Regions from separate parts of the Methylobacterium sp. UNC300MFChir4.1 genome, predicted to be linked through region 2. Evidence: predicted binding sites of a transcription regulator. Region 2 holds the regulator's gene; the other holds the start of a gene.
The links. The regulator PhoB, encoded in region 2, activates phosphate uptake and scavenging genes when phosphate is short. The targets are predictions, from matches to a motif close to TGTCATNNANCTGTCAT.

Region 1: the regulator PhoB is predicted to act here: its motif matches at 2,282-2,298, upstream of BMY19_RS08015 (UDP-2,3-diacylglucosamine diphosphatase).

What each region holds. Positions count from the first base shown of each region.
Region 1 is NZ_FOCS01000004.1:104,476-108,874, reverse strand. Features, by position in the region: gene BMY19_RS08025 (D-2-hydroxyacid dehydrogenase) at 1-517, opposite strand, end outside; gene BMY19_RS08020 (aminotransferase class V-fold PLP-dependent enzyme) at 621-1,829, opposite strand; gene BMY19_RS08015 (UDP-2,3-diacylglucosamine diphosphatase) at 2,349-3,164, shown strand; gene BMY19_RS08010 (glycosyltransferase family 4 protein) at 3,175-4,221, shown strand; gene BMY19_RS08005 (ribonuclease HII) at 4,260-4,399, shown strand, end outside.
Region 2 is NZ_FOCS01000012.1:60,996-65,394, reverse strand. Features, by position in the region: gene BMY19_RS17170 (protein-disulfide reductase DsbD family protein) at 1-1,770, shown strand, start outside; gene phoB (phosphate regulon transcriptional regulator PhoB) at 1,950-2,645, opposite strand; gene phoU (phosphate signaling complex protein PhoU) at 2,768-3,487, opposite strand; gene pstB (phosphate ABC transporter ATP-binding protein PstB) at 3,608-4,399, opposite strand, start outside.

The DNA.
Region 1 (4,399 bases), on a different contig from region 2:
CCTTCATGCCCAGCGCCTCGGCGCGCTTGGCGATCGACTTGCCCAGCGCCCCGTAGCCGACGATGCCGAGCGTCGAGCCGGCGATGTCGTAGATCGGGTAGTCGAAGTAGCAGAACTGCTTGGACTTCGCCCAGTCGCCGCGCCGCACCGAGTTGGCGTAGGGCACGATCGCCCGGCGCAGAGCGAACATCAGCCCGACCACGTGCTCCGGCACGGTGTTGAACGCGTAGTTGCGGATGTTGACGACCGTGACCCCCTGGGCCTTGGCCTGGGCCTTGTCGACCACGTCGGTGCCGGTGGCGGCGACCGCGATCAGCTTCAGGTCGGGGAGCTGCTTCAGCGTCTCGGCCCGCATCGGGACCTTGTTGATCAGCGCGATCTCCGCGCCCTGGAGGCGGGAGACGATCTCCTCCGGCGTCCAAGTCGACTCGTGCTCGACGTATTCGTGGGGGAAATTGAACGGTCGGACCCTGGCATCGAGGGATTCACGATCCAGGAACACGATCTTCTTGGTCATAGGACCCCTCTCGTACGACGGGCGGTTTCCTCGATAGTCTTGTTCTTACTTGCGCGTCGGGGCGGGCCCGGCAACCCGGTCCCGCCCCGATCGCGGGCGCAGATCACGCCTTATGCAGCGGATTCTCGCGCAGGTAGCTGGAGGCGGCGGCGACGCCCGAGCCCGGCGTGACCTTGATGCCGCAATCGAGCATGGCCATCTCGGCGCCCGCGATGGCGCCCAGCAGCGACAGCTCGTTCAGGTCGCCCAGGTGGCCGATGCGGAACACCTTGCCGGCGACTTTCGACAGGCCGGCGCCCAGCGAGAGGTTGTAGCGCTCGTAGGCGTGGGTGATCACCTTGGCGGCGTCGGCGCCCTCCGGCACCACGATCGCCGTGACCGTGTCGGAGTTCCACTTGGGCTCCTTGGCGCAGGGCTTGAGGCCCCAGGCCGCGACCGCCTGGCGGGTCGCCTCGGCGAGGACGTGGTGGCGGTGGTAGACGTTCTCCAGCCCCTCTTCCTTCACGACCGCCAGGGCCTCGCGCAGGCCGTAGAGCAGCGGCAGGACGGGGGTGTAGGGGAAGTAGCCGGTGGCGTTGGCGGCCAGCTGATCCTTCCAGGCGAAGTAGGCGTGGCCGAGCCGGTCGTTGCGGCCGGTGCCGCCCTCGGCGATCTTGAGCGCCTTCGGGCTGATGCAGATCAGGCCGAGGCCGGCCGGCAGCATGAAGCCCTTCTGCGAGCCCGCGATGGCGCAGTCGACCTTCCACGCGTCCATCTCGAACGGCAGAGAGCCGATCGACGAGATGCCGTCCACGAACAGCAGAGCCGGGTGGCCGGCGGCGTCGATCGCCTTCCGCACCGCGCCGATGTCGCTGGTGACGCCCGTGGCGGTCTCGTTGTGGACGACCATCACGGCCTTGATCTTATGGTCCTTGTCGGCGCGCAGGGCCTCCTCGATCTTCTGCGGGTCGGCGCCGGTGCCCCACTCCTCCTCCTGGACGACCACGTCGAGGCCGAGGCGCTGGGCCATGTCGACCCAGAGGTGGCTGAACTGGCCGTAGCGCGAGGTCAGCACCGTGTCGCCGCGGCAGAGGGTGTTGGACAGGGCCGATTCCCAGATGCCGGTGCCCGAGGACGGGAACAGGATGACCGTCCCGGCGGTCGAGCCGAACACCATCTTGGAGTCCTGCAGGAGCGGCTTCACCAGCTCGGGGAAGCTCGGCGAGCGGTGATCCTCCGACGGCACGTGCATGGCGCGCAGGACGCGCTCCGGGATGTTGGTGGGGCCCGGGATGAAGAGGTGGTTGCGACCGGGGCGCCGGGTTGCGGCCATGATGTTTCCTCCGAAAAGTCCATTGCGCGCGGGCGTGAACCCGCGCCGGGTTGTCCAAGCGTCCTCAGGGAGTCGGTCCGGCGCCGTCGAGAGCGGCTCGCGCCGCACCCCCTCGAACGCCATCCTCTGCCGTGATCGGGGGGTCTCCGCGGAGCGGCAGGCGGCCTCACGCCGCTCGCGTCGCGGCGCGCCCCCGCGCGCCGGTCGCCTCCGAATTGCCGTCCCGTCCAACGGCTCCAGGGCCGTCCTCGCCGCCTTCCTGTCAAGGTCCGGCCGTGCTCGTGCCGAGCGGCCGGTTCTTGGTATTATGAGGCGGTGAAGCTCGAAAGGAAAACCGGAAAAACTTCCGGAACTTGCCAAAAAAATTTTTTGTGCGGCGCAACGAAGTCGTGCTCCGGTTGAGAGGCTTCGCGGCACCGCACACCGAAGTCTTTCCGCCCCGTCGGAACCCGCGTCATCAAACTGAGATCGGATCGCGCTCTGGATCCCGGCACCGTTCAGCCGCCGGGAGAGGATGCCGTGGCCGAGGTTGAGGAGATGCCGGTCCGCGTGCGGACGCTGTTCCTGTCCGACCTGCATCTCGGCACGCGCGGCTGCCAGGCCGGCCTGCTGCTGTCGTTCCTGAAGGACTACGACGCCGACACGATCTACCTCGTCGGCGACATCGTGGACGGCTGGCAGCTGCGCTCGGGCTGGTACTGGCCGCAGGAGCACAACGACGTGGTGCAGAAGCTCCTGCGCAAGGTCCGCAAGGGCGCGCGGATCGTCTACCTGCCCGGCAACCACGACGAGTTCCTGCGCGACTACGTGGGCACGAGCTTCGGCGGCATCGAGCTCGCCGAGACCGCGATCCACGAGGCGGCGGACGGCAAGCGCTACCTCGTCATCCACGGCGACCAGTTCGACATGGTGGTGCGCCACTCGCCGTGGCTCGCCCATCTGGGCGACGGCGCCTACACGCTGGCGCTCTCCCTCAACACGCTGATCAACAAGGTGCGCCGGCGGCTCGGCCTGTCCTACTGGTCACTGTCGGCCTGGGCGAAGCTGCGCGTGAAGAACGCGGTGAGCTTCATCGGCCGCTTCGAGACGATCCTGGCCGAGGAGGCCCGCCGCCAGGGCGCCGACGGGGTGATCTGCGGCCACATCCACCACGCCGCGGACCGGCCGATCGGCGACCTGCGCTACCTCAACACCGGCGACTGGGTGGAATCCTGCACCGGGCTCGTGGAGCACTACGACGGCCGCATCGAGGTGCTGCACTACCCGAGCCTCCTGCGGGCGCGGGAGGCCGAGGTCGTGCCGCAGCCCCTGCCGGGCCGGCGCGCGGTGGCGTGAGGGCGGCGCCGTGAAGCTCCTGATCGCCAGCGACGCGTGGCACCCCCAGGTGAACGGCGTCGTGCGCTCCCTCGAGCAGATGGTCCGGCGCGCGCCGGAGCACGGCTTCGCCACGACGCTGCTGTCCGTGGCGGATTTCCGCTCGCTGCCGCTGCCGGGCTACCCCGAGATCCGCCTCGCCTATGCCGGGCGCGAGCGGGTGGCGGCGCGCTGGCGGGCCGAGCGGCCGAGCCACGTGCACATCGCCACGGAGGGGCCGGTGGGCCTCGCGGCGCGCCGGCACTGCCTCGCGCACGACCTGCCCTTCACGACGAGCTACCACACGCGCTTCCCGGAATACCTCGCCGCCCGCGCGCCGGTGCCGGAGGCGTGGTCCTACGCGTACCTGCGCCGGTTCCACGGCGCCGCCCGCGGGACGATGGTCAGCACCGCCTCGCTCCAGGGCGAGCTCGCGGCGCGGGGCTTCGGCCGGCTGATGCGCTGGACCCGGGGCGTGGACACGGAGCGGTTCCGGCCGGCCGAGCCCGGGACGCCCCGGCCGGCGGAACTCGCCGGCCTGCCGGGGCCGCTGTTCCTCTACGTCGGGCGGCTGGCGGTGGAGAAGAACGTCGCGGCCTTCCTCGCCCTCGATCTGCCCGGCACGAAGGTCGTGGTCGGCGACGGGCCGGACCGCGCGCGGCTGCAGGCGCTCGCGCCGGCGGCGCACTTCCTCGGCACCCGCACCGGTGCGGACCTCTCGGCGGTCTACGCGGCCTGCGACGTCTTCGTCTTCCCGAGCCTCACCGACACGTTCGGCATCGTGCTCCTGGAGGCCCTGGCCAGCGGGCTCCCGGTGGCGGCCTTCCCGGTGCCGGGTCCGAACGACGTCGTCGGCGGCACGCGGGTCGGCGTGCTCGACCCGGATCTGCGGGTCGCCGCGCTGGCGGCCCTGCGCCTGTCGCGCGCCGAGTGCCGGGTCGAGGCCCTGCGCCGCGGCTGGGACGTGAGCGCGCGGCAGTTCTTCGGCAACATCGTCGAGGCGCATGGCGGCGCCCGGAGCACCCGCGACGCCGCCTGACGCGTGACGGCGTCCGCGCGGAATGGCAGGAGGGCGCGATGCCGCCCGCCAAGCCGCCAGCCAAGCCGCCAGTCAGATCGCCAGTCAGATCGCCCGCCGGACCGGCCGGGTCCGCCAGAGCCCGCCCCCCAGTCGCCGGACCGTTCGACCCCGCCCGGGCCGCCGCGTATCCGGCGGC
Region 2 (4,399 bases):
CGGATCCAGGCCAAGCTGACTTACCTCGTCTGCGAGACCGAGTGCGTGCCCGGCTCGGCCGATCTCGCCCTGACCCTGCCGGTCGGCAACGCCGAGCCGGACCCGGCCAACGCCGCGCTGTTCGCGCGCGCCCGCGCTGCGCTCCCCGTGCCGGCGCTCTGGCCCCTGAGCCTGTCGAGCCAGGGCGACACCCTGCGCCTCGATTTCGCCGCGGCCGGCCTCAAGCCCGAGGCGGTCCGGAACGCCGCGTACTTCCCCTACGCCGAGACGGCGATCGACAACGCCGCCGCGCAGGTGATGAGCGTCGACGGGACCGGCCTGCACCTGACCCTCGCCCGGAGCAGCCCGACCGACCCGGTGCCCGCCGCGCTGCCCGGCGTCCTGACGGTCGAGGCGGTCGACGCCGCCGGGACCCGCCGGCTCGCCTTCGCGTACGGCGACGAGCCGGTGCTCCCGGCCGCCGCGGCGCCGGCCGCGACCGCGCCGCCCGCGACCGCGCCGGCCGCCGCCGACTTCGACGCGCTGACGCTGGCGACCGCCGCGGCCTTCGCCTTCCTCGGCGGCCTGATCCTCAACCTGATGCCCTGCGTCTTCCCGGTCCTGTCGATCAAGGTGCTCGGCCTCGTGCGGCACGCGGGCGAGGGGCCGGCCCGGCTGCGGCTCCACGGCCTCGCCTACACGGCCGGCGTCCTGGCGAGCTTCCTGGCGCTCGCCGCCGCGTTGATCGGCCTGAAGAGCGGCGGGGCCGCGATCGGCTGGGGGTTCCAGCTCCAGTCGCCCGCCATCGTGGCGGGGCTCGCCTACCTGCTGTTCGCGATGGGCCTGAGCCTCTCGGGCGCGGTCCATGTCGGCGGCCGGCTCGCCGGCCTCGGCGACGGCCTCACCCGGCGCGGCGGCCTGAGCGGCTCGTTCTTCACCGGCGTGCTCGCGACCCTGGTGGCGACGCCCTGCACGGCGCCGTTCATGGGCTCGGCGGTGGGCTTCGCGCTGACCCAGAGCGCCGGCGTGGCGCTCGCCGTCTTCGCGAGCCTCGGCCTCGGCCTCGCCCTGCCCTTCCTGCTCCTGACCCTCTGGCCGCCGGCCCTGCGGGCGCTGCCGCGGCCGGGCGCCTGGATGGAGACCCTCAAGCAGGTGCTGGCCTTCCCGGTCTACGCCACCGTTGCGTGGCTGATCTGGGTGCTGGCGCAGCAGGTCGACCCGCGCGGGCTGCTGGCGGCGCTGATCGGCCTCGTCCTCGTGGGCTTCGCCGCCTGGGCCTGGGAGCACGGCCGCGCCGCCCCGCCGCGGGCCGGCCGGGTCGCGCAGGCCGCCGCGGCGCTGGCGCTGATCGCCGTCGGGGCCCTCGCCGTCACCCTGCCCCGGGACCGCGCCGCGCCGGCCGCGCAGGCCGCCGCCGACGGGATCGAGCCGTTCACGCAGGCGCGCCTCGACGCCCTGGTCGACGCGCACCGCCCCGTCTTCGTGGACATGACCGCCGCGTGGTGCATCACCTGCGCGGTCAACGAGGCGACCTCGCTCAACACCAAGGCCGTGCGGGCCGCGATGGCCGAGCGCGGCGTGACCTACATGAAGGGCGACTGGACCAACCAGAACCCCGAGATCACCCGCCTCCTGGAGAAGCACGGGCGCAGCGGCGTCCCGCTCTACCTGCTCTATACCGGGACGGGAGAGCCCCAGGTGCTGCCGCAGATCCTCACCGAGGGGACGGTCCTGGCGGCGCTGGAGGCGGTGCCGGCCGCCTCGGGCCGGAGCGCGGCGCTGGCGCGCTGAGTCCCTGGAGACCGGGACGCGCGAATCTTCGCGGGCCCGTCCCACCGTCTTTGCGAGCGGAGCGAAGCAACCCAGCAGCGCCGCGCTCACAGGCGTCCCGCCGCCCTGGGTCGCTTCGCTGCGCTCGCGATGACGGTGCGCCGGAGCGAAGTCCTATCCGGACGGCCCGTGAGGCCGCCTCAGGCCTCCAGCGAGAAGGTCTCGTCGAAGGCGTAGCCCGAGCCCCGGACCGTGCGGATCGGGTCGGTCTGGCGCGGGCCGTTCAGCGCCTTGCGCAGCCGCCCGACATGGACGTCGACGGTGCGCTCGTCGATGTAGACGTCGTGGCCCCACACCCCGTCGAGGAGCTGCTCGCGGGAGAAGACCCGGCCCGGCGCCAGCATCAGGAATTCCAGGAGCCGGAACTCCGTGGGGCCCAGATGCAGCTCCTCGCCGCCGCGGCGGACGCGGTGGCCGGTGCGGTCGAGTTCCAGGTCGCCGGCCGCCAGCCGGTCCGAGACGTGGGCGGGCTTGGCCCGGCGCAGGAGCGCGCGGATCCGGGCGAGCAGCTCCGGGACCGAGAATGGCTTGACGATGTAGTCGTCGGCGCCCGTGCCGAGCCCGCGGACGCGGTCGCCCTCCTCGCCGCGGGCGGTGAGCATGATCACCGGCAGGCGCTCGGTCTCCCGGCGCGCCCGGATCCGGCGGCACAGCTCGATCCCCGAGAGGCCGGGCAGCATCCAGTCGAGCAGGACGAGGTCCGGGATCCGCTCCGCGAGGAGCAGCTCGGCGTCGTCGCCGCGCGCCGCCGAATCCACCAGGAAGCCCTCGGCCTCCAGGTTGTAGCGCAGCAGCGTGCTCAGGGCCTCCTCGTCCTCGACGATCAGGACTTGCATGCTCACGTTCGAAGACTCGTTCTGCGGGCGGTCCCCGGATGGTGCAGGAGGCGCCGCCCCGCCTCAACCCGCACGGAGAGTGACCCCGGCCGCGCCCACAGGAAGGCGCCGGGGTCGGCGCCTCACGGCGCCTGCACGCCGTCCACGGTCGCGTAGTTCGACGCGTCGTTCTTCGGCCGGTCACCCGCCAGCGTCTCGCCCGTGGCGAGGTAGTGGATCGTCTCGGCGATGTTGGTGGTGTGGTCGCCGATGCGCTCGACGTTCTTCGCGCAGAACAGGAGATGCGTGCAGAACGAGATGTTGCGCGGATCCTCCATCATGTAGGTCAGGAGCTCGCGGAACAGGGAATTGTACAGGGCGTCGATCTCGCCGTCGCGCTCCCAGACGTCGTGGGCCGCCTGGACGTCGCGGCTCCCGTAGGCGTCGAGCACGTCCTTCAGCTGACCCTCGGCGAGGTCGCTCATGTGGCGCACGCCGAGCACGATCTTCTGGGCCGGCGCCTGGTCGGAAATCGCCACCACGCGCTTGGCGACGTTCTTGGCGAGGTCGCCGATCCGCTCCAGATCGCCGGAGACGCGGATCGCCGAGATGGTCTCGCGCAGGTCGATCGCCAGGGGCTGGCGCCGGGCGATCAGCAGCACGGCGCGCTCCTCGATGTCCCGCTGCAGCGCGTCGAGGCGCTTGTCGGCGAGGATCACCGCCTGGGCGAGCGTGTCGTCCCGGCGCACGAGGGCGTCGGTCGCCTCCGCGGTCATCTTCTCGGCGACGCCGCCCATCTCCGAGATCGAGCGACGCAGGTTCTCCAGGTCGGTGTCGTAGGAGGTGACGATATGGCCGGGCATGGCGGATCCTTCGATGGGGTCCCGGGGACGGCCCTCCGGGAGGCTTGCGGGACCCGCCGGCGCGCCGGAGACGCGAGCGGCGGTCCCGGGACCGGAGCGGCCCGGCAGACTAGCCGCAGACTAGCCGAAGCGGCCGGTAATGTAGTCCTGCGTGCGGCGTTCCGTCGGGTTCATGAACATCCGGTTGGTCGGACCGAACTCGACGAGCTGCCCCAGATACATGAAGGCGGTGAACTGCGAGATGCGCGCCGCCTGCTGCATGTTGTGGGTGACGATCACGATGGTGAACTCGTCGCGCAGCTGCTCGATCAGCTCCTCGATGCGGCCGGTCGAGATCGGGTCGAGCGCCGAGGTCGGCTCGTCGAACAGGATCACCTCCGGCTTCTGCGCCACCGTCCGGGCGATGCACAGGCGCTGCTGCTGGCCGCCCGACAGGCCGGTCCCGGGCTGCCGGAGCTTGTCCTTCACCTCGTCCCAGAGGGCGGCCTTGCGCAGGGATTCCTCGATCCGGCCGTCGAGCTCGGATTTCGGCAGCTTCTCGTAGAGGCGCAGGCCGAAGGCCACGTTGTCGTAGATCGACATCGGGAACGGCGTCGGCTTCTGGAACACCATGCCGATGCGCGAGCGCAGCTCGTTCAGGTCGACGGAGGGGCTGAGGATGTTCTCGCCGTCGAGCAGGATCTCGCCCTCCGCGCGCTGCTCCGGGTAGAGGCTGTAGATCCGGTTGAAGCAGCGCAGCAGGGTGGACTTGCCGCAGCCGGAAGGGCCGATCAGCGCCGTCACCTGCCGGTCGTGGAAGTTGAGGTTGACGTCCTTCAGCCCGTGGAAGCTGCCGTAGTAGAAGTTCAGGTCCTTGACGGCGATCCGCACGGGGCCGCCCTCTTCGGCGCGGTTGCGGTTCAGCTCGACCGT